Regions from separate parts of the Arthrobacter sp. efr-133-TYG-104 genome, predicted to be linked through region 2. Evidence: riboswitches for the same ligand, from Rfam matches in the RefSeq annotation. Region 2 holds a riboswitch; the other holds the start of a gene.
The links. Region 2 has a riboswitch for glycine ahead of gcvP (aminomethyl-transferring glycine dehydrogenase). Riboswitches for the same ligand answer to the same signal wherever they lie in the genome.
Positions count from the first base shown of each region.

Region 1: linked by a shared signal. The riboswitch ahead of QRN04_RS11840 (methylenetetrahydrofolate reductase) and the one ahead of gcvP (aminomethyl-transferring glycine dehydrogenase) in region 2 are both predicted to bind glycine.

Region 1 is NZ_JARVTA010000015.1:2,703-17,654, forward strand. It holds gene QRN04_RS11805 (hypothetical protein) at 1-342, shown strand, start outside; gene QRN04_RS11810 (hypothetical protein) at 400-846, opposite strand; gene QRN04_RS11815 (FUSC family protein) at 944-2,026, opposite strand; gene QRN04_RS11820 (hypothetical protein) at 2,193-3,455, opposite strand; gene QRN04_RS11825 (hypothetical protein) at 3,452-3,961, opposite strand; gene QRN04_RS11830 (hypothetical protein) at 3,963-4,832, opposite strand; gene QRN04_RS11835 (hypothetical protein) at 4,930-5,385, opposite strand; gene QRN04_RS11840 (methylenetetrahydrofolate reductase) at 5,833-6,597, opposite strand; glycine riboswitch at 6,990-7,088, opposite strand; gene QRN04_RS11845 (hypothetical protein) at 7,585-7,806, opposite strand; gene mscL (large conductance mechanosensitive channel protein MscL) at 8,002-8,409, opposite strand; partial or broken gene istB (IS21-like element helper ATPase IstB) at 8,584-9,374, opposite strand; partial or broken gene istA (IS21 family transposase) at 9,371-11,067, opposite strand; gene mscL (large conductance mechanosensitive channel protein MscL) at 11,245-11,709, shown strand; gene QRN04_RS11870 (dihydrofolate reductase family protein) at 11,755-12,312, opposite strand; gene QRN04_RS11875 (hypothetical protein) at 12,319-12,666, opposite strand; gene QRN04_RS11880 (hypothetical protein) at 12,772-13,011, opposite strand; gene QRN04_RS11885 (NAD(P)(+) transhydrogenase (Re/Si-specific) subunit beta) at 13,198-14,571, opposite strand; gene QRN04_RS11890 (NAD(P) transhydrogenase subunit alpha part 2) at 14,568-14,903, opposite strand; gene QRN04_RS11895 (Re/Si-specific NAD(P)(+) transhydrogenase subunit alpha) at 14,903-14,952, opposite strand, start outside.
Region 2 is NZ_JARVTA010000001.1:43,211-58,162, reverse strand. It holds gene gcvT (glycine cleavage system aminomethyltransferase GcvT) at 1-89, opposite strand, end outside; gene gcvP (aminomethyl-transferring glycine dehydrogenase) at 102-2,948, opposite strand; glycine riboswitch at 3,126-3,223, opposite strand; gene QRN04_RS00295 (TetR/AcrR family transcriptional regulator) at 3,316-3,855, opposite strand; gene QRN04_RS00290 (MFS transporter) at 3,928-5,478, shown strand; gene QRN04_RS00285 (cyclodeaminase/cyclohydrolase family protein) at 5,535-6,194, opposite strand; gene QRN04_RS00280 (amidohydrolase) at 6,269-7,489, shown strand; gene QRN04_RS00275 (hypothetical protein) at 7,516-7,737, opposite strand; gene map (type I methionyl aminopeptidase) at 7,917-8,693, shown strand; gene QRN04_RS00265 (APC family permease) at 8,988-10,559, shown strand; gene QRN04_RS00260 (AMIN-like domain-containing (lipo)protein) at 10,653-11,198, opposite strand; gene QRN04_RS00255 (DUF4193 domain-containing protein) at 11,328-11,630, opposite strand; gene lhgD (L-2-hydroxyglutarate dehydrogenase) at 11,735-12,940, opposite strand; gene QRN04_RS00245 (DUF805 domain-containing protein) at 13,058-13,552, opposite strand; gene menE (o-succinylbenzoate--CoA ligase) at 13,711-14,952, opposite strand, start outside.

The DNA.
Region 1 (14,952 bases), on a different contig from region 2:
CTCGCTCAACAATGCGACCACCACGAGGAGCTACTGCTGCCCATAGTGCGGCAATACGGGCAGGACTCATCGGCCGACGAGCCTGAACGTCTTCACGCCGAGGGTTTATCCGAGACCCGGAGCGGCCCCGTGGGTTTGCTGCGAGACCTGCAGGATTTGTACCTCTTGGCCAGCCTCGTCGACGTCACATGGACGATGTTGGAGCAGGCGGGCCAGGCCCTTCGCGATCGGAACCTGCTCGCCGTCGTCGAGCACTGCCAAAAGGAGACCAAGGTTCAACTTCGCTGGTTGCAGACCCGAATGAAACAGGCCGCACCGCAAGCGCTGATTGTCGCCAGCTGAGGAGGTGGTGCCAACCAGCCCGATCGTCACCGGACGCCGAACCGAACGGCAGCGGCCTCAACCAGCGTTAGGGACGAGGCTTTCGATTTTGCCCACCGGAACTGCCGCGGTTTGGGATGGCGCAAAAGGTTCGACGCCGGCCGCGAGCGCCCGGTTGTAGGCCAACTCAAACATGTCGTTCGCAAGTGCCAGTTCGTACTGGAGGCGTTCGCAGCGGAATGCGGCCATCCAGAGGCCACTCATCGGATGGCTCACGTCTACGTCCATCCGGAAGCCACAAGCGCAGGCCCATTCCGGCCAGACTGCCGCATCTGCTTCCACTGCAGCCATAGTCTCAATCGACTCGAGCGGGACCAGAGCGGTCGACCGCAGGGCGCCCGCGGTGATCCGCATCCGCGACCCGCAATGGACGGGCCCGAAGTTCTCCCTGGCATCGGAATTCACAGTTGGCAGGGGGTCTTCAGCCACCGGTGTGGGGCCTGGTTCACGCAGCGCGACCGTCATCGTCTTCTCCCACACATTGACCGGATAAGTAATTTGGCTATCTAGTTATATGTGTACTGATCAATTCTGTCCAGTTTCATCCCTGGTCGGGGTTAGCCTACGCAGCTGCCGACGTCGAGCGCGCCGGCCGATCGGCCCGGACCCGGCGCCACGCCGCGGGCGCCACCACCACAGCTACGCCGACGGCGGCGCCGATGACGGTCTCGATGATACGGTCGCGCAGCAGCAGTGCTGGGTCCACGCGAGCAGCCAACAGCGTTGCGATCAACGCCAGGGGCGTAACGAAAAGCTGGGCGACCAAGTATTGGCGGGCTATGAACATCTCTGCCCCGAACTGACAGGCGGCGATCACCAAGACCATCGCCCACGGTGCAGGATTCAGCCATAGGATGCCGGCAAGAATCACCAATCCCATCACCGTCCCGGCAATTCTTTGAACGCCCCGACGAACACGGTGCCGCGTCGAGTGGCCCACCAGCGGCACCACGGCCGCCACCATCGCCCAATATGTATGCCCAAAACCAAGCCGCTCGCCAACTATCGTCGCTATGGTTCCGGCCAGCCCCGCTGCCACAAGATAGCCGGCACCCTCCAACCACATCGCACGCCGTTCGGGAGACGTTTGGCGGATTCGCGGTGGCCGCTTCCAGGGGCTCCGGTGGCTTCGGCGAACCCGGGCGGACATGCCAACCAGGAGGCAGAAAAGTGTGGTCGAGACTGCCACGAGCATCGCTTCCCAAAGCGGCGGCTGCGCCGGAATGGAAGCGATCGCCGCGAACGCGAAAATGTGAAAGAGGGAGCCCCCGGGCCGAAGACGCCATGCAGCGACCACCACGGAACAAACACCCGCAACTGCCGTGGTTGCTGCTGTCAAAACCCACGTGTACGCGGTGCCACTAACTCCCACCTCGTGCGCGAAGCGGGCCATCAGGGTGGCGCACAACATGATCAAAAGCATGAAGCCGCCCGCGCGGAGCTGACTGCGGAACCGCACGCTATGCGGCTCGTTGCGCCCATAAATACCGGTAAACGCTCCAAAGGAGGCGAACACAGCCAAGTCGAGTCGCCCCATCACGGTCAACGCAATCAACGGCACAAACACACCAACTGCACAGCGGAGAGCCGGGTGGTGGTCCTTGTTGGCCGGGCCCATGGTGAACATTTCCGCTACAGCCTTCAAAACCAGGCTCGCCTTTCGTCGCAAGATCAAACATACGACGGCGGCGCTGACGTCCGCTTTCAAGGTTACGCTCCGACTCCTGCACTACCCGGGGATCGGGCGCATTTGGTGCCCCTCATCACCTGAGGGGCACCAAATGTGAAGCAGTACGTGGTGGAGGGCGTCGCTAGAACCGCGACGCTGCTCCGGCCACAGGCTTCGTGGCCAGTGGATTGCTGGCGATGTCGGTAAGTCCGGAGACGGGGGTGTAGGTGGGGAAGACGTTGGCTGATGTGACAGTCTTGCTGCCGCTGGTACCAGCGCCCAAGGTAATGGTGAGAGTGTTGGCCGAGGGGTCCCACACGAGGGAGGACGCGTTCGCGCCGTTACCCATAAAGCTCAATGCCGTCGCGGTGTAGACCGCGCCCAATGACACGCTTCCAATCCTCAAGCTCGGGCAGGCAGAGCCGGACACGGTCAAGGTGTTGTCACTGGCCGTGGCGCTGATCGTAACCACCACTTGGTCAGCATTGTTGCCCCTTTGCGTCTGGGTGGTCGTGTTGTCGGTCCAGGCAGTGCAGATGCTGTTAGCGCTAAGTGACTCGGAGAACTTCAAAACAACCTTGTCGCCCTTGTCCACGATGTTGGGGGTGCCGCCGTTGCTCAACTGGACTCCGGTCACGGTCGGGGACGAAACGTCCTTGGTGGATGTCGCCGTACCTGCAGGTCCTGTATTGCCAGCGGCGTCAGTAGCCGTAGCTGAGTACGAGATCGTCCCTGGGTTGAAAGCAGTCATATCCACCGGCACGGCAGTCCAACCGCCCGAGGGATTGGTGGTGATAGTTTGTGTCACACTAGGAGCCCCACCGCCGGTGATCGTCAGGACGACCGTCGAGTTGGCCTCCGCGGTACCGCTGATGGGGACGCCGGATACGTTGCCTTGGTGTACGTACGTCGGCGCTGTCACCACAGGAGCACCGGGAGCCGTGGTATCCGTGACAGGAGTCGTTGCAGCACTGCGCAAGCTTTCGGCGCCCTGCCACAGGGAGAGCAGTGGGGTCACCGTGTAGTACCAGGTCCCGGCCGGGACGTTGTTCTCCACGCACCTCAGGCCAACGACGGTTGTCCCGCAGGCGCCGGTCGCCGTAACACCTGTCCCGCCGGTCGCGGAACCATAGCGGGCGATGCTGTACCCGCTCACCGGCCGCTGAGCCGCCGTCGTGCTGGCTGCCCAACTAACTGTGACGCTGGTGCCTGAAACGGCGGTGGCCGGTTTGGCCCCTTGGCTTACGGCGTCGGCCTTTGCGGCCCCGGAGCCGGATCCGACTGAACTCCAGAACGCGCTAGCGGCTGGTCCGGCCCATGAGACGAAAAGGATGCCCACCAAGATCAGGGCAACGCGGTTCCACCTGCCAAAGCCGACGGAAGCGTGGTGATGGCGGCGGGTCACTTGCGTACCTCCAACGTGACGGGGATGCTGAACTGCGCACCTTGGCATGCGGACATTGAACCGGTGCCCATGCTGGCGGCACCCTGCAGCGTCACGAGGATGGAGCTGTTGGCCTGAATTGTCAGGGACGCCATGGGTGCAGGCGGAGGCGTGAATGTCACTCCCGTTGTTGTACAGCCGGAGTGGGCGGCGTCGGCAGTCGCGGCCCCGCTGGAAGTAATGCCGTAGATTGTTACCGCCTGTGGGTTCGGGTTGGTAGCCCGAACAATGACGTCGGCGGTTCCGCCAGGGACCAGGCTGGTTTGCAGGGTATCGCCCGGGACGAGTGCGTCCACCGTAACGGTCTGCATGGTGCCGTTCGCTGCCGAGCCGGCGCCGATGCCGGTTGAAGCCCAGTAGGCGTAGGCGGATCCTGCGCCGCCGAGGATGCAAAGAACCACGGTCGTGGCTGCCGTTCGTGCAAGCCTTCCTGGGCTCAGGATGCGCGGAAGTCGAAGGGTCGTCATCTTAGTTGGCCTCTCCGGTGCCCGTGAAAGTGAACTGGACCGTCGCGCCCTTGCAGCCATCCTGAAGTTGGGGGGTGTCAAGCATTTTGATCTGCGGCCAGTTCGCCTCGAGTACCCCCAAGGCGGAAAGTGAGCGAGTGCCTGGTTCCACGGTCAACGGATACGCCCCCGAGTATTGGGTGATCCTGTAATCGGCAGCAGAGCAGGGTAATTTGGCCGCAACTGCTGCGGGGGTCCGGACCACTTGGCTGATGGCCACGGAAAGGTTTGTCACAGCGATGCTCTTGTTCTGCGGATTGGAAATCTGGAGGTTCAGCGACCTCGAAACACCCGGCGCGAGCAGGCCGGTCACCGAGCCGGAAAGGCCGAACGTGCGTTTGACCTCCAGGACCTGCAACTGCCCGGGAGCCGCATTGGACAGGGTGGATCCGCTGGTACCAGTCACCGTGAAGTCTGTTTTAGTCGACGGCGTCGTGGTTGCTGTGGAAACCGTCAGCGTCGCCTGCGCGGTGCTGCCGGAGGCAAGCACCAACGACGCCGGCGCCGCGCTCGCTGTCGCACCGTCCGGAAGTCCGCTCACTGCGAAGGTGACAGGCCCGGTGAAGCCTCCCGTCGACGTCGCTGACACCGTGAAACTGGCGGACTGCCCTTGGTCGACGGTTCGGCTTGAAGGACTCAGAGCCACCGTGATCCCTTTGCTTACCTTCGCAGTGCCGCCCTGCCCGTTGTTGCCCTGTGCGTTGTTGCCCGGTGCGTTGCTAGTGGCGAGGGCGGCCACCGGCACAACGGCGACCAGGAGTGCAAGCAGCAGCGCACGGAGGGGTATACCAACTCGGTGAACGGGTGCTGTTCGCTCTGGCCGGCGGTCCATGAAGGCTCTTTTCGGACGATAGCTTGTGCATTCGGGACATGGGGAAATGCGTGTGCCGGGGACCGCCACTCCTAGGGTGGTCCCCGGCCGGTGGAGTCTAGAGACTGCCGACGTTGACTGTCACGACGGCGGACTTGCAGGCGTCCTGGTTGACGGTGGTGCTGTCGATAAACTTCAGCACACCGGAGCCCACAGACGTTCCGGTGGAGTTCGCAGCCACTGGGCTGTTGCTTGTCACGGCGGTGACGTCGAACCAGGCAGGAAGGCAACCGGCGACGTCGGTGGTCACGTGAGCGGAGAGAGCACCGACCACGGTGCTTGAGGTGGTGGAGTTGTCCGCCGTGTACGCAACATTGACCTGATTGCCCGGTGCGAGACCGCCCGCAAACGTCGCATGAAGGGTGACAGTGCCGCCACCGGCCGAGTTGGTTGCGGCTCCAGTTCCGGAGCCCGTGGTGGTCCAGTACGCGTAAGCGGCTCCGCCACCTACCGCTACCAAAGCGACGCCTGCGACTGCGGCGGTGACCCGGCTCTTCTTGGAAAGTTTGCGCATGATGTAACTCCTTGGTTGATCGGTCCCCGGGAGCCGCCAGGCAACTCCCAACCATCCGGCCGAGGGTGGCGGATGAAGCGATGTCCCCATGGTTCAGTGAGCGCGCACCGAGTGGCTAGCGTTCCGTGTACGCCACTTTTTCATCCGAACAGAGCAGGAAAATACCCATACCCGGCATGCAACTACTCAGTCCTATGTAACTGACTACTTGGACCAGCGCCGCCAATTCCGGCCTACCGCTGGGTAACACGGCTCAATTCGACGCGGACGGAATCCATGCGATGAACAAACGCATCAGCCTTCCAGCCAAGGGCCGGAACAGGCCTTGCGCCAAGATTGTGGCGATCTTGAGCAAAAACTGTGCGTATATTCGAGTGCTCGGATGACCGCCCCCAGGCCCGGCCTTGCTGCGCGGAGAGCCCCGGAGGAGCGCGAAAGGAGTAGCTGCTAGGCCGAAATGACCGCGCCTAAGGAGTTGAAGCTGTAAAGCTGGATTCCCTCGATTCCGGGCTGCGCAGCTAAGTCATGTATCAGCGCATCCGGTGAATACCGCTCACCCATCAGGAGTCTCTTGGCGAGCGGTCCCTTCTTGCTGAGGAATTTGAGGGAGGAACCCACACCGATCTTGCTGGCCAGCGAGATGAGCTTTGTCTTAGGCACGGCCCCGGCAACACCGGCCCAGACCGGAAGGTGCACACCCTCCCGCCGGAGCAACGCCGCGTAATTGTGGATCGCATTGGCCGAGAAGCACATCTGGGTCACCACCCTTGTGGCGTATTCCTGTTTGGCAGCCAAGGCTTCCACTAACTGCAGTCCGTTGATGTTTGGGTGGCCTTCTGGGTATCCTGCCACCCCCACCGCCATCTTCCCGCCTGTGATGTCTGCAATATCCCGCACAAGTTCAACGCCGGTGGAATACGGTCCCGCCGGATGGGGCGCATCACCGCCAATCGCAAACACCTCAGAGATGCCTGCACTGGCGCAGTCGCCAAGAATCCGCTGCAGCTGGGCCCGGCTATCGAGGCACTTCGCAGCTAAGTGTGGCACCGCTGCGTAGCCCAGTTCACTGAGCTGGATAGCGGTCCCCATAGTGGGGCCAATTCCATGGTGCGGAAGGCACGTGACACTGATGATGGTGCTCTTCGGCAGGGCTTCAGCGACCCGGGCAACAACGCCGTCGGTGGGAATGATTTCAACGCGGGTGGGGAGCATGGATCAGGTCCTGGTTCGCTGGCGTACTGGCGGGCGTAGTTGTTTCGGGCGTTGCGTGGCCTGATCTGCACCCTTGGGTAGGGTCTTTCCATGCAGAGCGGGCCTCACACGGCGGTCAGCATTCACGCCGACAGAGTCGTACCCTATGGCCTTGAGCAGAGTGTCGACGTCGGCCTTGTATCGTGCGCCGATATGCCTGGTCGCGAAAGCGGTAGGGGTTGATTGAACGGTCAAGAGGAACTCCATGATTCACGGCCCAGTGAGCGCCACGATGAATAAAAGTTCCTCCCCGCTCTGTCTTGGACCTGAGAGATTCCGCAGACCGTGTTTCCACGTTATGCCTGCTTGCACCGTCGGTGAGCCCGGTTATCCGTGCTGCTTTCCAGAGTTGCCTCGCCGCGGCGGTACATGGGCCTGCGAGATTCCCGGGGAGGATTTGCTCCTACGGCGCCTGACTGGATGTACCGGCAGGACTCTCCCGCCGCAGATCAAAAGCGTTGCGCCACCTGAGTGACACGCTTCACACCATAACGGGTCCGTTTGAAGAAGCGCAACCATACATGCATGGGTGCGCGGACGGTTCTTCCCTCAAAACCAACGCACACCTCCCAGATTTACTTATCCACATCACCCCCTGCTTCTCACTTGTTTGACATCCCGGAATGGTAGTTTGATCTCTGCAGAGCGAGACATGATTGCGTCAAAGTATTTTTGGCCCCAGAGGGGCGATTGAAAGTGGCCCCAGGTTCACGGAACGTTGTTGTGGGTCTCGGGCTGGCGGGACGGTTTTCGCACCGGTTGGCTAAGGGTTCCTGTATCGCCCGGGGGAACGGCAGATGCCGGTCGGGGGTATGGAGTCGGGGCGCCGTCGTTGCTAGCATGTCAGATCTCTTGAGGGGGAGAAATCCATTCTGGAATGGAAAAGGTCCGACCTGGCGTGCGCCGGGCCGGACCTTTTCAGTTAGGCGCACAAACAGTCCAGACCGACTACCCGACCTTGCCGGAGAGCGCGACCAGTACACCTGCCGTAGCGAAGTATTTGTTGCTTCCCAGATCGCGGAATGTTTTGATTCCCATACCGGCAAGCAGTTCATCATGCTTTTCGGTCAGGCCGGCAAGAGCCGAGGGCGGGGCCGACAGGACCTCGTCCAGAGTCGAGTTCTCGTAGGCCTTGCCCAATGCCTTGCCCAATTCAATCGAAACAGCCACTTTCATGTCCTTTCATCGATGACGGAAAACAAGCCCAGCCAGCCTGCGGCTGCACGAACGCCGGGATTTATCCCTGCGCCGCTGAGAGACACGCTATCGAAGCATCGCTCTGCGGAACGTAAGCGTACCGAAGCAATTAGGCGGCGCTTTAGCCCTGAAAGCGGATTTTGGTCGGGTTTGGGTCCGCCGACTTGATTAGGGCCTGCGGTCTTGCCGTAGGGAATCCCGGATTTCCGTGAGCAGGGCAATCTGGGGGTCTTCGGCCGCTTCTTCCTTGACGTCCGGGTTGATGCCGAGGCGCCGGTTGCGGCGCTCGATCATGTGGTTCATGGGCACGACGATGACGAAGTAAATGGCTGCCGCCACGAGCACGAAGTTAACAATTGCTGTGAGCAGGACACCGAATTTAATGTCGTTTCCGTTGAGGGTCACGACGGCGAAGCTATCGAAGTTCGGAGATCCGACCAAGGCCGCGATGAACGGCATGAGAACGCTTTGGACTAGGGCCGTGACTACGGCACCAAAGGCGGCACCAATCACGACGGCGACGGCAAGGTCTACGACGTTGCCCTTCATGATGAAATTCTTGAATCCGGTCAACATAGCGATCAAACTACCCCACGCGGACGCCGTATCGGATACTTTTGGGGAAAGTTTCGTTGTGAGTTACCCAGTGCCTGCCGGCGCCCGTGGCATGAGGTCGGATTCACCTCTGCGGGGACCTTGGGTTCCTGCAGCGGGGTTGTTCACCTGTTCCGAACTTCTACGCGCGATGCCATGGGCCAGGCGATAGGAGTCGGTGCCGGTTTCGATGATGGTGCCGTTGAAGATCAGCCGGTCACGATGGCGGCGCAGAGGCGCGGGTCGGTGAAGGTTTTGGTCCAGCCGGAGAACGATTCGTTGGAGGCGATGGCGATGGAGTTTTTCTCCTCACGGTCGGTGAGGACCTGAAAGAGGAGTTCGGCGCCTCGACGGTCAAGTTCCATGTAGCCAAGCTCGTCGATGCAGAGCAGGTCCACGCGGCCGTAGCGGGCTATGGTCTTGGCCAGGACCTTCTCGTCTGCGGCTTCGATGAGTTCGTTCACGAGTCGGGTGGCGAGGGTGTATTTGACTCGGTAGCCCTTCTCCGCGGCGGCGGTGCCGAGTCCGATGAGCAGGTGGGATTTGCCGGTTCCGGAGTCTACAATCAGGCAGAGGGGTTGTCCTTTGCGGATCCATTCTCCGGTGGCCAGGGTGTGGATGGTGGCGGAATTGATGTTCGGGTTCGCGTCGAAGTCAAAGTCCCCGAGCCACTTGTCCCGGGGAAAGTTCGCGGCTTTCACGCGCCGGATCGAGGAGCGCCGGTCCCTGTCGTCGCACTCGGCCAGCAGCAGTTCGGCCAGGAAGCCTTGGTACGAGAGTTGTTCCTTCCCCGCGACGGCGAGGGCTTCATCGAGGACTGCCCGGATGGTGGGCAGGCGCAGTCGGCGGCAGGCCTGGTCCACGGCGGCAACCGCTGCCTGTTCGGCCAGGCCTCGCCGCCGGCGCAGGGCCGGGGTGATGGTGGTCGCCGGTGCGGTGGGGCTCATGAGATGTTCTCCTTTGACGCGGTTCCTGCGGGGTGTTCGGAACGTTTGGCCAGCAGCTCGTCATAGGCACGGACTGAGGGCAGTGGCCGGCTATCAGGTGGCAGCCCGGCGATGACGGCGGCGGGGTCCATGAGGCGGCGTTGGGTGAGACTGAGAACTCGTTGCACTTTCTCTTCAGCATGAACACGGGGATGACGGCCGGAACTGGCCCCACTCCGGCAAGATGTCGTGGCGTGTCTGCGGGCTTCGACCGCGACGACGTCGGCGCTGACCGCGCCCACTACGAGGGCCGCGGTGATGCCTGCGTGGATGTCGCAGGCGTCCATGGACCGGTGGAGGAGCAGGACGTCGATGAGTTCACGGGTCCCGTCGGCGTCGCCGTTGACCCGGCGGGAGGCGGCCCAGAATGCCTCGTGCGCGCTGCTGAACGTCCCGGACTCTCGCGCCCTTGCCAAAGCGGTGGAGCCTGGAAGGGCGCCGGGCTTGGTTTTGAGGACCTCGAGATAGTGGTCCAGCTGGACCGACTGTCCGGACCGGGCGGCGAGCCCCTGATGCCTGGCGACCACGGTGCGGCCATCGAACATCACGACCTCGGACGCCCGCAATGAGACCCTGACCCTCCGGCCGATGAACCGGGCCGGGACGGAATACTTCACCATCCGGACGGTGACCATCGAGGACCTGTCGACCCTCGGGTTCAGCGCCAGACCCGGATCAAATTCCTCTGCCGGCAACGGGGCCAGGAACGGCCGTTCGATCTCGAAGTCCTGGCCTATGGTGCGGATCCTGTCATTGATCCTCCTGTCCTCGTCCTGGGCTTCCCATTTGCGGATCCGGTCGTTGAGCTCGTCCAGGGAGTCAGCAACCGGCATCGGTGAAAGCCGGTTGCGGCGGAACCAGCCCACCTCACCTTCAACCCCGCCCTTTCTGGGGCCCCGGCGATGCCGGGCTGGCAATAGAAGGGGTCGAAGCCGTAGTGGGAACGGAACAACACCCATCTGTCGTTCTCCCGGCGCTGCCGGCCCTGGCCGAACACCACAGCGGTTACAGCACTGGTGAGGTTGTCATAGCGGATATGTTTAGTCGGGACGCCGCCCAGAACTTTGAAGGCCTCGACGTGGCCTTCAAGAAAGGCTTCCTGAGCCTGGGGCGGGTAGATCCGCCTGCCGCCCGGTCAGGGACGGTGGATGGCCCTGCCCGAATGTGATAACCGGAAGATGAACATGTGGCACTTCGTCTTCACCCCGTTCAGCATGATCCAGACTTCACCGAAGTCCACCTCGGCTTCCGCTCCGGGGGCGTGTTCCTGGGGAACGAACACCTCAACCCGGCGGCCGGCCTCCACATCGATCTGGGCGCGGCAGACCCGCACACAATCCCGCACCGTCGAATACGACAGCTCCTGCGCACCGTGCTCTTCGATGAGCCGGGCCAAAATCCTGCGTGCAGTATGGCGCTGCTTCCGCGGCGCCGTCGTGTCCTCGGTCAGCATCGCATCGATCGCGCCCTGGAAGGGCTCCAGCCTTCAGGACACGCCTTGTCTCTGTTTACGCTCCGGAGGGGCAGCTGAATCCAGTGCCTGCCTTACCGTTCGCCTGTGAACCCCGTACCGGACCGCCAACGCACGAACCGACAGGCCCTTAACCCGGGCGTCCCTTCGAATCCGCGCGAACAACTCCACTCTCGACTCCATCCAGACCAGCCTTCCGCCGCATCCATCCAGTGATGAATCCAACGTTGAAGGTGGGGCCACAAATAACCGCCACAGGTGCCCGGTGAGTCATGAAGTGGGGCCGGAAATAACCGTCCTGCCGTGGCCATATAAACCTGTCACAGCCACAGACACCTGTACCCGATCTGAGGACACTCCATGTTTAAGGGTTTCAAAGAGTTCATACTTCGCGGCAATGTCATCGAACTTGCGATTGCAGTGGTCATTGGTGGTGCATTCACCGCATTGGTTGGCGCTTTTACAACGAACATCATCAACCCGGTCATAGCCGCTGCCGGTGGAATGAAGGCTGATGGACTTGGCTTCAAGATCTGGCAGGACAACCCTGCCACGTTCGTCAACATCGGCGCCGTCCTCACCGCCGTCGTGACCTTCCTGATTACCGCCGCGGTGGTCTACTTCGTCTTCGTTGCTCCGATGAACAAAGTCAACTCCATGGTCAAAAGCCGCCTCGGAGCGGCGGAGCCGGAGGAAAAGCCTCTTCCCGCGGACACAGCCTTGTTGGCCGAGATCCGCGACCTGTTGAAGGATGCAGCCGAACCCCGGAAAGCCAGCCACGCTGCCACTCCCGTCCAAGGCCCGGGCTCCGACCACTCCCGCTAAGCCGGCCCCCGGCAACAGGGAAGGAACGCCTGGCCAGATCCACCGTCAGCTAAGCACCCGGTACTTGAGGAAAATTGCTCCGTTGCCGAACGTGCGCTCCTGAACGAGTTCCAGTCGGGTACCAAAGTCTGCGGGCAACCCCTTCTTCCCGCCACCTACGATGACCGGGACCATAACCAACTGGCATTCATCGATCAGTCCATCACGGAACGCTTGGGCTGCGAGTTCGGGGCCCCCGATGGAGATATCTGTTGCTACCGATGCCTTGAGTTTCCGGACGTCGTCAGCCCTGTACTCCCGCTCAATCCTGGTGTTGCGAGTGGACGGATCCTGCAGGGTTCGCGAGAAGACCACCTTCTCCGCCCGGCGCCAAAGCTGCGCAAAGTCATCGATGAAAGGCGGCTCGGACGAGGTATCCCACGTGTCCCAGACACTCATGACGTCGTAGAGGCGGCGTCCGAGCAAGTGGTGCCGGATATGGCGTTGGCGTTCATTGATGAAACGGTGCACTTCCTCGTCCGGAGCGCTCCAGTCGAATTTGCCGTCGCGGTCCGCGACGTAACCGTCAATGGACATGATGGCCGAGTAGATGAGTCTTCCCATGTGGCTTCAGTCCGCGTCGATCGTTTCCAGCAGCTTCCCGAGGGCTGCGCGAATATCGTCGTAATCATTTTGGCCGGCGCGACTCTCCGCGGAGATCACTGCGCAGCGGTGGATCTTCTTGAAGTCCCCGATGGGGAACTTGTAGTGCCCTTTTTGATCGTCCGGGTGGTCGTCGTCCACTCCCAGGTGCCACTTGGAGTATTCGGCATGACCGTGCTTGTCCAAGAACGAATTCTCATCCTTGGTGGACGGGGCGTGCTCGCTCCAGTCGTCGCGGGCATCCTTGACCACCTTGCCGTCGTCGATCAGCTGTTTGGCGTGTTCGAAGGCCTTCTTGTTGAGTTTCACTGTCATGGCACAACCTCGCTTGGACGTTGGTATTCGACGCGTGAGCGCCGTACCGTCCCAAGCTTAGGTTCGCGCGGACAGCCCGGGAAGACCCTCCGCAGGCAGGGTGATTCAGCCTATGACGCGAACCTGTTGGCCTATGCCGAGCTCTTTGACCACCATGCGCCGTTCTATTGGCCCTGTTTGCTTTAACCACAGGACGCCGCCGTCTACGGTCACGGTCTCAACCGATCCTTCGTCCACGAGCTGATCGTAGTGCCAAACCTGAACCACCCGGCCCGGGAGTTGCCGCCAATCGGACACGATCTTTCCCGGCATACTTTCGCCAGGACCCCGCGTGAAATCCTTCATCCCGTGATACAAAATCGACTCCTAGCCATCCGTCTGTCCGCAACCAAGGACAGCCTGGAAGGCCCGGCGGCGGATCACAGCACGCGGCTCCAACGGCCACCCCCTGCAAATGACGAGTGCCGTGGATGTTCCGTACATGACGCGGTTTGCGGTCCGGACTCGTGGCGGGCTACCGCGGGTTGCTTCCTAGAGGGCTTTGACCGCTCCGAGGACCTTGGTGAGCGATTCCTTTGCGTCCCCGAACAGCAGCGTGGTCTGGGGCTCATACAGCAATTCGTTTTCGATGCCGGCAAAGCCGGGGCGCATGGACCGTTTGAGGAACACCACCTGGCGGGCGTCCGCGACCTCAAGGATTGGCATGCCGTAGATCGGCGATCCGGAGACGGTTTTTGCCGCCGGATTGACGACGTCGTTGGCCCCGACGACCAGGGCGACGTCCGCGGTCTTAAACTCCGGGTTGATGTCACCCATTTCCTTGAGTGATTCATACGGAACATTGGCTTCAGCCAGCAGGACATTCATGTGGCCAGGCATCCGCCCCGCCACTGGGTGGATTGCAAAGTCCACCTCAATCCCCCGGCTTTCCAATGCAAGTGCCAATTCTGCCGCCGTGTGCTGCCCTTGGGCCACGGCCAACCCATACCCCGGAACAATGATGACCCGTTGCGCATATCCCAGCAGTACAGCAACGTCTTCTGCGCTGGAGGAACGGACCGGGCGATCACTCACCGCAGTGGAACCTGCCGTGGAACCGCCCTTGAATGCCCCGAACAGGATTCCCGCGACGCTGCGGCCCATCGCCGCAGCCATGGCGCGGGTGAGGATGGTTCCTGATGCTCCGACCAGTGTGCCCGCGACCACAAGGAGGACATTTCCCAGCACCAGTCCCGACGCCGCAACGGCCAGTCCGGTAAACGCGTTCAGCAAAGAAATGACGATCGGGACGTCGGCGCCGCCCACCGGGAGGACAAGGAGGACGCCTGTCCACAGTCCGAGAAGCAGAACAGCCAAGGCCAGCAGCGATGAGCCGCTGAACACGACAGAAGCACCCGCAGCCACGGCAGCGAGCAATACCGCGCCCATCAGAACGGGAAGGCCCGGAAACGTTACTGGGCGTGTAGTCATCAAACCTTGGAGTTTGGCAAAGGTCAGGCCGGAACCTGCGAAGGACACGGCGCCCACGAGCAAGGTAAACACCACCGCCAGCCGAATCCAAGGATCGTCGTGATGGGGAAGCTCGAGCAGAGCCACAAGGGCTGCAGCTCCACCGCCTACCCCGTTGAACAAGGCGACGAGCTGCGGCATTTGGGTCATCTGAACCCGCCTGGCCACCGGGGCCGCAACTCCGGCTCCCACGGCCATTGCGGCAATAATCCAGGGGATGTTCTCCATCCTCGCTGAAACAAACACCGTCACCACGGCCAGGAACGCACCCAAGGCGCCGATGAGGTTGCCACGACGAGCTGTTCGGGGCGAGTTCAGTCCCTTCAGTGCGACGATGAAGCACGCCGCAGCGACGAGGTAAAGAAGCGCCGTCCAGGTGGGGCTGAGTAGCGTCACGGGCGCCACTCCTTGCCCCGGTTTTCGGCGCTTGATCCGGCAGACGACGGCGGGCGGCCCCTTCCGCGGAACATCTCGAGCATGCGGTCGGTCACCACGAAGCCACCCACGAGGTTCGCCGTTGCCAGCACCACCGCCACCAAAGCCACCACCAGCACCGGGGGTTCTATGGCCTGGCCGGCCACGATGATAGCGCCCACCAGAATGATGCCGTGGATGGCGTTGGCGCCGGACATCAAGGGTGTGTGCAGCGTGCTGGACACTTTGGAAACTACCTCGAAGCCGACGAACACCGCGAGCACGGTGATGGTCAACAAGCTCATGCCGTCCATCAGCCCACCTTGCTGTCGGGGTCGCCGAGGGTAAGCAACGCCGCCCGGG
Region 2 (14,952 bases):
TTCAGCGGCATCTGCCAACCACCGAAGTCCGTGAAGGACGCGCCGAGCTTCTTGTGCTCTTCGTAGAGAGCGGTGTAATTCTCAGTCATTGCAGGAACCCCTTAGTTCTCGAAGTCTTCGATCGGAGGGCAGGAGCACACGAGGTTCCGGTCACCGGCTGCGCCGTCGATGCGTCCTACCGGCGGGAAGTACTTGTCCTGCTTGAGGTGGTGGACGGGGAACGCGGCCTGCTCACGCGGGTACGCGCGGTCCCAATCGGAACTGACGACGGCGGCTGCCGTGTGCGGTGCGCGGCGGAGAGGGGAATCCTGCACGGAGAAGTCCCCGGCGGCGACCTGGTCGATCTCGGCACGTATGGTGATCATCGCCTCGATGAACCGGTCGATCTCGGCCAGGTCCTCGGACTCGGTGGGCTCCACCATCAGGGTGCCCGCAACCGGGAACGCCAGGGTGGGGGCGTGGAAGCCGAAGTCGATGAGACGCTTGGCCACGTCCTCAGCGGTAACACCCGTAGTGGCCGTCAGTTCGCGAAGGTCCAGGATGCATTCGTGGGCAACGAGTCCGCCCTCGCCCGTGTAGAGGACCGGGAAGTGGTCGTTGAGACGGGACGCGATGTAGTTCGCCGCGAGCAGCGCGGACTTGGTGGCGTCGGTCAGGCCCTGGCCGCCCATGAGCTTCACGTACGCCCAGGAGATCGGCAGGACACCGGCCGAACCGAAACGGGACGCCGAGATCGGGACGCCGTTGCCTTCGGTCCAGGACGCAGCATCGCCGGGCATGAACGGTGCCAGGTGTGCTTTCGCTGCGACCGGGCCAACACCGGGTCCGCCGCCGCCGTGCGGGATGCAGAAGGTCTTGTGCAGGTTCAGGTGCGAAACGTCCCCGCCGAACTTGCCCGGCTGGGCAAGGCCCACGAGTGCGTTGAGGTTCGCGCCGTCGATGTACACCTGGCCGCCGGCCTCGTGGATCGCGTCGCACACTTCACGGACGTCGGCGTCGTAGACACCATGCGTGGACGGGTAGGTGATCATGATGGCCGAGAGCGCGTCCCGGTGGGCCTCGATCTTGTTCTTGAGGTCCACGTGGTCGATGGTGCCGTCCGGTGCGGTGGCCACAACGACAACCTTCATCCCGGCCAGCACGGCGGACGCTGCGTTGGTTCCATGCGCCGATGCGGGGATCAGGCACACGTTGCGCTGGTCGTCGCCATTGGAGCGGTGGTACCCGCGGATCGCGAGCAAACCGGCGAGCTCACCCTGGGACCCGGCGTTCGGCTGGATGGACACTTGGTCATAACCGGTGATCTCGGTCAGCTGCGCCTCAAGGTCGCTGATCAGTTCACGCCACCCCTCGGTCTGGGACTCCGGGGCGAACGGGTGGATGGAGGCGAACTCCGGCCACGAAATCGCTTCCATCTCAGCGGTCGCGTTCAGCTTCATGGTGCACGAACCCAGCGGAATCATGGTGCGGTCCAACGCCAGATCCCGGTCAGAGAGCTTACGGATATAACGGAGAAGCTGGGTCTCGGAACGGTGCGTGTTGAATACCGGGTGCTGCATGAAGTCACTCGTACGCTCCACGGACCCCTCAAGTGCGAAGCCCTCCGTGGACTCGGCAACCGAAGCGCCGAAGACCGAAGCAACGTCGGCCACTACCGCCGTCGTGGTGGTTTCATCAACCGAGATGCCAACCGTGTCGGCGTCGATGCCGCGGAGGTTGATGCCCTTGGTCTCGGCATCAGCCACGATCTCTGCAGCGCGACCGGGGACGCGGACGGTGACGGTGTCGAAGAAGGAACCGTGAAGGACCTCGACGCCGGCAGCCTTCAGGGATGCCGCGAGGGTACGGGCGTGGTTGTGAGCCGTCTCAGCGATCGCTTTCAGGCCGTCGGGGCCGTGGTACACCGCGTACATCGAAGCAACGATCGCGAGCAGCGCCTGGGCCGTGCAGATGTTGGACGTGGCCTTCTCACGGCGGATGTGCTGTTCACGGGTCTGCAGCGCCAAGCGGTAGGCCGGGACGCCGGCGTCGTCCTTGGAAACACCCACCAAGCGGCCCGGCATGGAACGCTCCAGGCCCTTCTGGACGGCCATGTAGGCCGCGTGCGGGCCGCCGAAGAACAACGGCACACCAAGGCGCTGCGCGGAACCGACCGCAATGTCAGCGCCCTGCTCACCGGGAGGGGTGATGAGCGTCAGGGACAGAAGGTCGGCAGCAACCGTGACCAACGCACCGCGCTCCTTGGCCTCAGCGATCACAGCAGAGTGATCGAACACCCGGCCAGAAACGCCGGGCTGCTGCAGCACAACACCGTTGATGGCACCCTCGGGAAGCCCGAGCGACAGGTCCGCGACCTCAACTTCGAAACCCAACGCCTCGGCACGGCCCTTGACCACGGCGATGGTCTGCGGGAGGCAGTCGGCGTCGAGGACGGTCTTGCCATCACGTGCCGCTGCGGACTTGTTCGCCCGGCGCATCATCAGGACGGCTTCGGCAACGGCCGTGGCTTCGTCCAACAACGACGCGTTGGCGATCGGGAGGCCAACCAGGTCCTGGACCATGGTCTGGAAATTCAGGAGCGCTTCGAGGCGGCCCTGCGAAATTTCCGGCTGATACGGCGTGTATGCCGTATACCAGGCGGGAGACTCAAGGATGTTGCGGCGAATCACAGGGGGCGTGACGGTGTCGTAGTACCCCTGCCCGATCATCTGCACAGCGGTCTTGTTCTTGGACGCCAGCTTGCGGAGCTCAGCAAGAACCTGCACTTCGCTCAACGCGTCCTGTAGCGTGAGTGCGACGTCCTGACGGATGTCTTTGGGAACAGCGGTGTCAACCAAGGCATCGACCGTGTCATAGCCAACGGAGGCGAGCATGGTGTCGACGTCGGCCTGGCGTCGTGCGCCGATATGCCGATCGACGAAGGTGGTGGAGGCAGAACTAACCGTCACGGGGAACTCCATTACTTGGGCGGCGTTTGTGTACGCCACAGCGGCTGGGTCCCTCCCCACTCTGTATTGGACCTGAGAGTTTCCGCGCGTTGTGTGGACAATCATCGCTTGCACCGTCGGTGAGCACGGCAGCCTGCCCGGAGTTGGGCCGATTGCTGTGCTGCTTTCCAGAGTTGCCTCGCCGCGGCGGTGCATGGGCCTGAGAGATTCCTGGGGAGGATTTGCTCCTACGGCGCCTGCACCTCTTGCTTGCAGGACTCTCCCGCCGCAGATCAAAGGCATGTTCAGTTGTGTATGGGCGCCTTGATAGGCACGCCACAAATGTTAATTGTCCTATGCGGCGCCGCTGCCCGCAAATGATGACCCGTTAGTTCCGCAGCCGGTCCAAGACACTTAAGAGAATCTCGACGTCGGCCGCCCGCCCGGCGTTGCCATTGTCCTGCCCGCCCTCGAACATCGCGTTGAAATACAGGCCGTCGCCCATATAGCTCACGGCCTTGGCGACGTCCGGCCCCACGTCCTCTGCCAAGACATCGAGCCACATCTGCTGGATGGCGGCAAACCTGAGCCTCGTTTCTTCATGAGCCACTTCGGCAAGGCGGGTCGCAGCCACGAAAGCGCGGTCCATGGGCGTGTCAGCCCACAGGGAGGAACGAATGAAGTGCACAGCAGCTCCTTCAGGAGCTGCCTTCATCCTCTCCGTGTCCTCTTCCGCGAGCTGGTCCAAGCGCGCCAGCAAAGCAGTGATCAAAGATTCCTTATTCGGGAAGTGATACAGCAACCCGCCCTTGGACACGCCTGCCCGCTTGGCGACGGCGTCGAGGGTGGCAGCGCGCTCCCCGACCTCAATGAGCAGGGCTTCATAGGCGTCCAGGACGGCGTCGCGGGCAACTGGTTTTCGTGGCATGACTACATCATTCCCTAAAGGATCGGTTGATCTGAATTGAAACTATACCGTCTGGACGGTATAGTAAGTGCCATGTTCACTCCGTCCGCAACTCAGGCTCCCCGCTCCGTTCGGCCCGCTCTGGGCAGGACAGCGCCGTGGCGCGATTGGGCGGCGCTGGGACTGCTGATGTTCCCGGTGTTGCTGGTCGCCGTCGACAACACCGCGCTGACCTTCGCGCTGCCGCAGATCGCCCGATCCCTTGATGTGGGCGGCGTGCAGCTGCTGTGGATTATCGACGCCTACCCCCTGGTGTTGGCAGCCTTGCTGGTTTCCATGGGCAACCTGGGCGACAGGATCGGCCGACGGCGGTTGCTAATGATCGGCAGCACAGGCTTCGCAGCGGTTTCGGCTGCTACGGCATTTGCCCCTTCGGCGGAGTGGCTCATCGCCGGTCGCGCCGCCCTTGGCATCTTCGGAGCCATGCTGATGCCTTCCACGCTGTCTTTGATCCGGAACATCTTCACCGATCCCAACCGGCGTCGGCTTGCCATCGCCGTATGGGCAGCGGGTTTTTCCGGTGGGGCGGCCCTTGGCCCCATCTTCGGTGGTTGGCTGGTGGAGCACTTCTGGTGGGGCGCAGTCTTCCTGGTGGCCGCTTTCCTGTTGCTGCCGCTCTTGGCCTTCGGGAGGGTGCTCATCCCCGAGTCCAGGGACGCGAACCCCGGGCGGGTTGATCCGCCAAGCATCGTGTTGTCCATCGTGACGATGGCCCCGTTCGTTTACGGCATCAAGGAATCCGCAATCCATGGTTTTGGAGCCATGCCTGCCGGTTTCCTCGTTTTTGGCCTGGTGATGGGCGTTCTCTTTGTTCGCCGCCAGCAGAGGATCGACAGCCCGATGCTCGATGTCAGCCTCTTCAAGAACAAGGTGTTCAGTACGGCCATTGCGGCCAATGTGTTGTCGCTGTTCTCCATGACGGGTTTCATCTATTTCTTCGCCCAGCATCTGCAACTCGTTGAAGGCCGTTCCCCTATGGAGGCCGGGATCGCCATGATTCCCGCCCTCTTGGCGACCGTGATGGCCGGCATGCTGGTGGTGCCGCTGGTTAAGCGCGTACGGCCCGGCTTCGTGGTTGCCGGTGGCCTGACCCTCAGCGCGGCGGGCTACCTCATAGCCGTGCTCGGGAACCACAGTGAGGGCCCAGTGTTCCTCTTGTCGGCATTGACCGTACTGGCGGTAGGTGTTGGTGCGGCGGAAACCATCTCCAACGACCTCATCCTTGGTTCTGTTCCGGCGGACAAGTCGGGGGCAGCCTCGGCCATCTCCGAGACGGGGTATGAACTCGGTTCGCTGCTGGGCACCGCCGTTCTCGGGTCCATCCTGACCGCGTCCTATCAGCACAACTTGGTCATCCCCGCAGGCGTCTCTTCGCAGGTTGCCGGAAAGGCCTCGGAGACGTTGGCCGGCGCGGTTGACGCCGCGGGCACCCTGCCTGAGCCGACGTCGGCGGCATTGCTGACCGCTGCCCGGGTCGCGTTCGACTCCGGCGTCCACATCACCGCGGCGATTGGGCTGGTTCTGATGGCTGGAGCGGCGGTGCTTGCCGGCGTCGTTCTGCGTCGCGTACCGAAGGCGCAATAACCGTTGTGTGGCCCGCTCTGCATGCTTCCCGCCGGGAATAGCCAGCAGAGCGGGCCTCACAACGCCTCTGTTGGCGCCGCCTTCGCGTCTACGCTGGCCGTGATCCCGTCGATCCGCTCCAGGGCCTCGGTGAGCCTGCCCACGGTCCCCCACAGTTCGGGGTGCTGTTCCCTGACCTTCGCCAAGGGAGTACCGGCCGAGGTCAGGGAGGCCAGATCGAAGCTCACGTTGGTGCGGGCGCCGGCGATCGCTGCCCGGAGGGCTCCAAAGGCAACCACCACATCGGCGATCAACGCCGGATTCCCGTGCTTGGCAAGCCACGCAAGATCCTCGGTGGCTTCCATGGCACGCTCGCCCAGGCTTGCTGACGATTTCGCGGCCTCTATGGAGGCGCGGCGGATTACCTCAGCGCGTTCCGGACCCGGGTCCAGGCGGAAGGCAGCGCCAAAAGCGTCGGAGGCGACGGCGTCGTCGTCTGCTAATTTGAGTGCCTCTTCGCGCATCTTCTTGGCTCTTCCCCGGATCCCTGCAAGAGCATCGCGATTCTCCCCGTCCGCGTCCGTATACCCGGCCACCATGGATGTTAGCGCCGCCGAAATTGCCAGCATGACGCCGGTGCCGGCTCCGCCCCCTGGAGAACCAGTGGACTCGGCGAGCGCCTTGGTCCATTCCTCAACAGTGGTTTGCTGCGTTGTGATTGAGTCGGATTTAGTCATGTCATCCAGTGTGCTCCGCGACCGGCCACCTACGCAGTTGTTGAAGCAGCGCGGCGTGGTGCAGTGGATAAGCTGTGGGCATGGACCTCCAAGAGCTGTACCGCGACCTGCACACGCATCCGGAATTGTCGTTCCAGGAAGTCCGAACGGCCGGGATTGTGGCCGGCCATCTTGAGCAACTGGGCCTCAGGGTGCATCGCGGCGTCGGGAAAACCGGTGTTGTGGGCGTGCTTGAGAACGGAGCGGGACCGGTGGTCATGTTGCGTGCTGACATGGACGGATTGCCGGTCAAGGAAGCCACGGGCTTGGACTATGCCAGTACAGAAGTTGGCATTGATCCGGAGGGCAACGAAGTTCCCGTGATGCATGCCTGCGGGCATGATGTGCATGTGAGCTGCTTGCTCGGGGCCGTGGAATCTTTGTCCTCCGCGCGGCAGGAATGGCGGGGAACACTGATTGCGGTTTTCCAACCCGCGGAAGAATGGGGCGGCGGCGCTGAGGCAATGGTGAATGACGGACTGTACGGTTTGGTGCCAAAGCCCGACGTCGTCCTTGGCCAGCACGTAGCTCCGTTCCCGGCCGGCTGGTTGGGCCTACGGGGCGGCGTCGCCATGGCTTCCGCAGACTCCCTGACCATCACGTTGCACGGTCAAGGTGGCCACGGATCCCGACCCGAAACAACTGTCGATCCGGTCCTCATGGCAGCTGCAGCAACCGTGCGGCTTCAGGGCATCGTTGCCCGCGAGCTTGCCGCCAGCGATTCCGCGGTGGTCACGGTGGGGCAGATCCATTCAGGGACCAAGAACAACATCATCCCCGAAACGGCCACGCTGGGGTTGAGCGTGCGTTCATTCGACGACGCCACGCGGGGCAAGGTGTTGGGCTCTATTGAGCGGGTGGTCCGCAGCGAAGCCGCTGCTTCCGGGGCTCCCCGGGAGCCCGAGTTCAGCCATGAGGACCACTTTCCGTTGACGTTCAATGATGAGGCGGCCGCAGGTCGGGTGACCGAAGCGTTCCAAGCGAAGTTCGGCGCCGGCCACGTCATCGACCCAGGCCCGGTTTCGGGCAGTGAGGATGTGGGCGCCTTGGCAAAGGGTGCCGGGGCTCCGTTGGTCTTCTGGTTCCTCGGCGGCGCTGATCCGGCGTTATTCCAGGAATGGGCGACGACGGGACGCCTTCCGGAAGACATCCCGTCGAACCACTCCCCGCATTTTGCACCTGTCATCGAGCCGACGTTGACTCAAGGCACCGAGGCACTCGTAACAGCTGCGCGGGAATTCCTCGCCACTAACTGACGGAACCTCGCCACTAACTGACGGAGCTAGGCGTCCTGGCGGACACGCTCCGTTGTTGGCTCGGTTACCTCGGATTCACGACGACGGCGGACCAGGAACGACCACGGCGAGCCTTCTGCCTGCGGGGGCTTCCTTGGTGGGGCCTGCGGCTCCTGTTCCACCTTTGCCTCAGTTGGGTGCATCTCGGGCTTGCGCGCGGAGTCCTTCTTCGTGCGCCGCTCGAAGTTGTCATAGTACGCGTAGCACATGACCAACCTCCTTCCACGGCTGTCCTTTAATGTTCCTCGCAGCTGGACCAGATGTCGACTTGTTTTTAACACTGCCGGTCTATAAAACTGCCGGTGTCAGTGCAACTGGTCCGGATGTTGATTTGCGCCCACACTAATATGGCCGGGATAGTTATTGGACGCTTGACGATAGGTGCCGCATGATCGAGATCCTTAGCCCCAACGAATTGCTGCGAGCCAAGGCAGCAGGTGCTTTGGTGGCGGACATTCTGCAGGCACTCAAGGAACGCTGCGCAGTAGGCACGAACCTCCTGGAGATAAATCAGTGGGCCAAGACGATGATCCTCGGTGCAGGTGCTGAATCGTGTTACGTCGACTACGCCCCGTCGTTTGGTCGTGGACCGTTTGGCCACTACATCTGCACCGGAGTCAATGACGCAGTCCTGCACGGTAAGCCGCACGACTACAACCTTGCAGACGGTGACCTCCTGACGCTCGATCTCGCAGTGACCCTCCGTGGAATAGCCGCCGATGCTGCCATCAGCTTCGTCGTTGGAGATTCCCAGCCAGCCGAGAGCGTGGCACTGATAGAGACAACCCGCCGCGCCTTGGACGCGGGCATCGCCGCAGCCCGGCCAGGAGCCCGCATCGGCGACCTTTCATACGCCATCGGCGCCGTTCTCTCCGAGGCCGGATACCCGGTCAACGTTGATTTCGGCGGCCATGGCATCGGATCGACCATGCATCAGGATCCCCACGTACCCAACGCCGGCCGGCCCGGCCGCGGATTCCAACTGCAGCCCGGCTTGCTGCTGGCGCTGGAACCATGGGTCATGGCGGATACGGCCGAGCTCGTCACCGACGCCGACGGCTGGACGCTCCGCAGCGCGACCGGTTGCCGGACTGCCCATACTGAGCACACCATCGCAATCACCGAAACCGGAGCAGAAATCCTCACGTTGCCGTCAAAGGGCTGACCCACGGACAGCAATAACTGACACGCCCTGCGACGTCGGGATCAACCGACGGCGGGACGCCGCCCAGACGCGTAACAAGAAGCCTGGCAACAGGCACCCCCTTGCACTTAGGCGTGACAGCGGCCATACTAAATGAACGCTATTCATTTAGTGATCGTCGTCTCACGGAGTAAACGCCCCACATGATTGAACTTTCCTGCCTCGAAGCCCCACGCTCGCGGGCTCGCACCCGGGACGGCGGTATCGACTTCACCACCCAACAGCAACCGGCTTCTTCAAGAACAGGTCACTGACATGAGCCAAATGATCGGCCGCAAGAACGGCGCTTCCCTCCCCAATGACGGGGCAGACGCCGCCGGAACACAACATGGTATTAGCGGCAAAGGACTCAAGAGTGGCCAATTGGGCCTGCTCGCCGTCGTCGTCCTCGGTATTTCCTCCGTTGCCCCCGCCTACAGCCTCACGAGCTCACTGGGTCCGGCCGTAGGCGCCGTCGGGGTACAACTGCCTGCCATCTTTATCGTCGCCTTCATCCCCATGATCCTCGTAGCGTTCGCTTACCGTGAGCTGAATGCGGATTCCCCGGACAGCGGCACCACGTTTACGTGGGCCACCAAGGCGTTCGGCCCCTTCGTCGGCTGGATGGGAGGCTGGGGGTTGCTCGCGGCCAACATCATCGTTCTCTCCAACCTCGCAGGCGTGGCGGTGGACTTCTTCTACCTCTTCCTGGCGCAGGTCTTCAACGATCCCGGCCTCGCGGACCTGACTTCCAACAAGGCCTTGAATATCCTCACTTGCCTGGTGTTCGTGGCACTTGCCGTTTGGGTGAGCTACCGCGGCCTGCACGCAACCAAACTCGTGCAATTCAGCATGGTCGGGTTCCAGATCGCCGTCTTGGCGCTTTTCATCATCATGGCCCTTACCCATGCTGCATCCGGTGATTCACCTACCGCTATCGCCTTCAGCTGGGATTGGTTCAACCCCGCCAAGATCAGCAGTTTTGACCAGTTCGCGGCCGGCATGTCCCTCGCCGTCTTTGTGTACTGGGGTTGGGACGTCTGCCTCACGGTGAACGAGGAGACGAAGGGCGGAAAGGGAACTGCCGGTAAAGCCGGAACCACCACCGCAATCGCGGTTTTGGGCCTGTACATCGCAGTCATCGTGGCCACCATGATGGTGGCAGGCGTTGGCGGGGACGGCATCGGACTGAACAACCCTGACAACCAGCAGAATGTATTCGCCGCCCTGGCCTCCCCCGTCATGGGTCCCCTCGCTATCTTGATGTCGCTGGCCGTACTGTCCGGCACTGCTTCATCGCTGCAATCCACCATGGCTTCCCCGGCCCGCAGCTTGCTGGCCATGGGCCACTACCGCGCCTTGCCGCCCCGCTTTGCCTCGGTCAGCCCCCGTTTCGGCTCCCCGGGCTTCGCCACGATCATGGCCGGCGCGATCTCCGGCGGGTTCTACGCCATCATGAAGGTGGTCAGCGAAAACGTCCTCAACGACACCATCTTGGCCCTTGGCCTCATGATCTGCTTCTACTACGCCATGACCGCCTTCGCCTGCACATGGTATTTCCGGCACAGCTTGTTCTCCAGCGTCCGGAACGTCTTCATGCGCCTGCTCTTCCCCGTGATCGGTGGCGTTGTGCTGACCGTGGTGTTCTTCCAGACGGCCGTGGACAGTTGGTCGCCGGACTTTGGCAGCGGCTCCGAGGTCTTCGGTGTGGGCTTGGTGTTCATCATCGGGATCGGAATCCTTGCCCTTGGCGTTGTGGTCATGCTGATCACGGCACGGCGACACCCGGGCTTCTTCCGCGGCGAGACCATCCGCAAGGATACCCCTGCCTTGGTAGTGCCCGAGTAGGCTTCCCAAGTCGAGAAAAAGCGGCCGGTTCGCATGGAAATTTCCATGCGGACCGGCCGCTTTGGTATGTCCTCCCGTTCGCTGCGGGATCAGTTACCAGTGATGGGCGACGTCGACCACCAGCCGGGAGCCGCCGTCGGGCCCCGCAAGGGTGAAGACCCGGAACGGAAGCCGGGCCCGGACACCCAGCCCCAACGTGGTGGTACCTTCGAAGCTACCCGCGTATGCCACCTGACGAAATGTCTGGTACCCGGTGACGTTAGCGAGTTCCGTGGCGGACGACGGCGTGAAAGTCGGCTGGCCGCTTGGACCATACGACGGCGCATTCACCACCACACGCAGGGCGGCATCTCCCCTCAACGGCACCGGCATCCCGGACCCGTCCTGAACCACCGCGGGAACATATTGCACCGAATAGCCGGCCACGTTTCCCGTAAGGTCAACCACCAACCGGTCAAAACATGCCTGCTGGCCCGTCCGGACGTTGGTGACCTGCGCGGAACTCATGGTGGGATCGGCCTTGGCCAAAGAACCCCACGCGATCCCGCAATATGCCGCTGCCGAGGCTGGCCCCGGCGCCATCAGGCCGAATGCTGCGGCTACGAACACCGCTGCTAAACCGGCCCTGAATTTCCTCATTTTTTGCCCCCTTCAGGCAAGATTGACAACTCAATCGTAGGAGGGCAGGGAGGGTTCAGAGCGGAAAGTTGCTGCTTCGGCGCTCAACCGTTAGGGATGCACAGCGAAAGTGACGGCCCCGTGACTTTTTCAGCCTTCGCAGTCCTTGCAATACTTCAAACCATTCTTTTCCAAGGCCACTTGGGAGCGGTGGCGGACCAGGAAGCAGGAGGCACAAGTGAACTCGTCCGACTGCTCTGGTACCACCACAACGGTCAGTTCTTCCCCGGACAGGTCGGCCCCCGGGAGGTCGATTCCTTCGGCGGTATCGTTCTCGTCAAGGTCGATGACAGCAGTCTGGGCGCTCGGGACGCGGGAGGCCTGGAGGGCTTCAAGTGAGTCAGCCGGAGACTCTTCCTCAGTCTTGCGCGGAGCGTCGTAATCAGTAGCCATTGAGGGTTCGCTTTCGTCGCTGCAGGGCGCCCATACCGGCACCTCAGTGAAGCAGTTTAGGGCATGTGCTGCGGTATCAGTGAATAGTGTGCTGAAGGCAACATTCAGTCCTGCAATGCCTGCTCCACGATGTACTCCGCGATGGCGAGCGACGACGTTGCCCCCGGCGACGGCGCGTTTCGCACCAAAACCATGTTCCGGCGTCGTGCGATCACAAAATCGTCCACCAGTGAACCGTCACCATTCATCGCTTGGGCACGAACGCCCCTGGTTCCGGGCAAAATATCCGCGCCATCCAGTGATGGAACAAAACGCATGGCTTCGCGGATAAACCTCTTCTTACTGATGACGGTCTGGAATTCACGGATGGCGGACGGGACATTATGTCCGGCAAAATTCCAGAACCCCGGGAACAGGGCGTAATTGGCGATGTCACGGACACTCACGCGGTTCCATGTGTACGATTCGCGGCCGAAGGAGATGAAAGCATTCGGTCCAAGCATCATTTCGCCGTCGATGCGCTTGGTCAGGTGGACGCCGAGAAACGGATGTTTGGGATCGGGAACCGGGTAAATCAGCCCTTTGACCTGATCCCGGGATTCCGGTCCGAGCAGGAAATACTGTCCAAAAAACGGGACGATTCGAGGGGTGCCCGGTTCCCCTGCTGCATGCGCCAGCCTGTCTGACTGCAGACCGGCACAGGCCACCACCAGGTCGTAGATTTCCTCGTCGCCCTTTGTGCGAACCACCACTCCGCGCCCCCGATGCTCCAGCGAGGTGACCTCCTGGCCCAGCCGGATGATGCCGCCCTGCCTCCGGACGTCCTCGGCCAGCGCCTTGGTGATGGCCGCGTAATCAACAATCGCCGTTTCCGGTGAATGCAAAGCGGAAAGCCCGACGGCGTTCGGCTCAACCTCGCTGATCTGCTCACCCGTGAGCATCCGGGCGCCCGGAACTCCGTTGGCCAGGGCGCGGACAAAAATGGTTTCCAAGCGCTTGGCTTCTGTTGCCGTCTGGGCGATCACAAGCTTGCCGCAGGCCTCGTAAGGGAGGTTTTTGGCGGCACAGAAGTCTTGCAACAGGTCCACTCCCCGGCGGCATAGTCTCGCTTTTAAGCCGCCGGGTTCGTAGTAAAGGCCGGCATGGACCACGCCGGAGTTATGCCCTGTCTGGTGGGCGGCCAGGCGGTCTTCCTTCTCAAAGATGGTGACCTGGACGCCGTCGAGCTTGTTGGCCAACTCCCGGGCTACGGCGGCGCCGATGATTCCGCCCCCGATGACGGCGCATCGCCTGATCGTTGCGGCAGACATGGCACTCCTCACCGTTGGGACCAACTCACTCCACAGCATCGCACGCGCGGCACGCGAAAGGGGCGGCATGCGAAAGGGGCGGCACAAAAGTGTGCCGCCCCTTCTTTGCAAGTACTGCTAGCCGGCTGTGGGCCGGTCGAAGCGCTGGCCCGCCGGGTTGGACGGCAGGAGCGAGAGCACAAGTACTGCCAGTGCGCCGAGGAAAGGGACAAGCACCAGCAGCGCCAGCCAACCGCTGAAGTTACCGTCGTGCAGACGGCGGACCAGCAGCGCCAAGGACGGGATGATCGTCGCGAGGCCCCAGATGGCGAGAAGGATGTAGAACGGGATGGCCCCAGCACCCGGAACCGTAGCACCCGAATCGGAGACCGTTGCTCCGGCCGCACCGATAACCGACGCGAGGATGTTCAGGACCGTGCTGACGATGAACGAAACCAAAGTCCACCACCAGTATTCGCTGCGGCTCGCCCGTCCCGTGAAGGCCGTGTACTTCTTGAAGAAACGCTTCACTGCGGCACCGATGGGGGCGCCATAGTAGGGAGCCCAAAGCGGCGGCTCGCCGGCTTGTGCTGAATAAGGTTGTGTCTGTTGCGGTTGCTGCGGGTAGCTCATTGGTATATCCCCCGGGGCTAGTGTTGATAAGTCATACTCAGGATGAGTCGTGCTTATCGTAGTGCCCGCAGCAGCGGTAAAGGCATATTGAAAGAAACATTTAACGTCGAATTACCTTAATAGGACGTTATTCGGTCCGGCCCACGCGAAATTTAACCTTAAGTTGCGAACTGACGGCGCAGGTCCATTTTGCGGATTTTTCCACTGGCCGTCCGGGGCATCTCCTCGACAAACACCACGGATTTTGGAATCTTGTACCTTGCCAAGCGACCGTCCAAATGCGAGCGCAGCTGCTCTTCCGTGAGTGACTGGCCCTCGCGGAGGGTAATGATCGCCCGTGGAACTTCACCCCATTTGTCATCGGCTACGCCAATCACTGCAACACTCGCAACGGCGGACAGCTCCGCGATAGCTGCCTCCACCTCGGCCGGGTAGACGTTTTCACCTCCGGAAATGATCATGTCCTTGATCCGATCGGACACGAACAGGAATCCCTCATCATCCTGGCGGCCCATGTCACCCGAACGGAACCAGGACGAATCCGCGTAGCTTTCCGCCGTGGCTTGCGGCCTGTTCCAATACTGTTTGATGACGTTTGGCCCGGAAATCTGAATCTCGCCTACTGCGCCCGCGGGAGCCGGTCCACCCAGGGGATCGGCTATCCGGACGTCGGTAAAAAAGTGCGGCAACCCGGCCGAGCCTGCTTTGTCCTTGGAGCGTGAAACGGGCAACATGGTGGCTCCAGGCGCTGTTTCCGTCATTCCGTAGCAGTTCGTGAAGCCAATCCCCCGCTGTTCATAGGCATCGAGCACGCGGGCCGGAACCGCGGATCCTCCGCAGGTGAGCTTATCCAAGGAGCTGAGGTCCGCCGTCGACCAGTCCGGATGGTCGCACAGCATCTGGAACGTGGTGGGAACACCGTTGAGGGTGGTGACCTTGTGGCGGCCCACCAGCTCCAGTACCCTTCCGGCGTCGAATTTGGACTCCAGCACCACCGTTGCTCCCTTGAGCAGCATCGGCAGCAAACCCATGTCCAAGGAGGCCACATGGAACAGCGGCGAAATCATGAGGGCAACATCGTTCCGGTTCAGGTCCATATCCACCACCGTGTTGATGCAATTCCACGTGATGTTGCCGTGGGTCAGAAGCGCACCCTTTGGCTTGCCTGTGGTGCCCGAGGTGTACAGGATCATGGCGCCGTCGTCGAGGGTCACGGCCTCATCCCGAGGCGCGCCTGCGGCGGCGCTGATCGCTTCATCGTAATGCTCGACGCCGTCGACGTCGGACGCCACCACCAGGCGGTGGGTCACCGCAGTGTCCACCAAGGACGCGGCCGCCACGTTGTCCAGGGCTGCCGCGTTGACCATGAGCCGCGCCCCCGAGTCCTGCAACTGGAACTG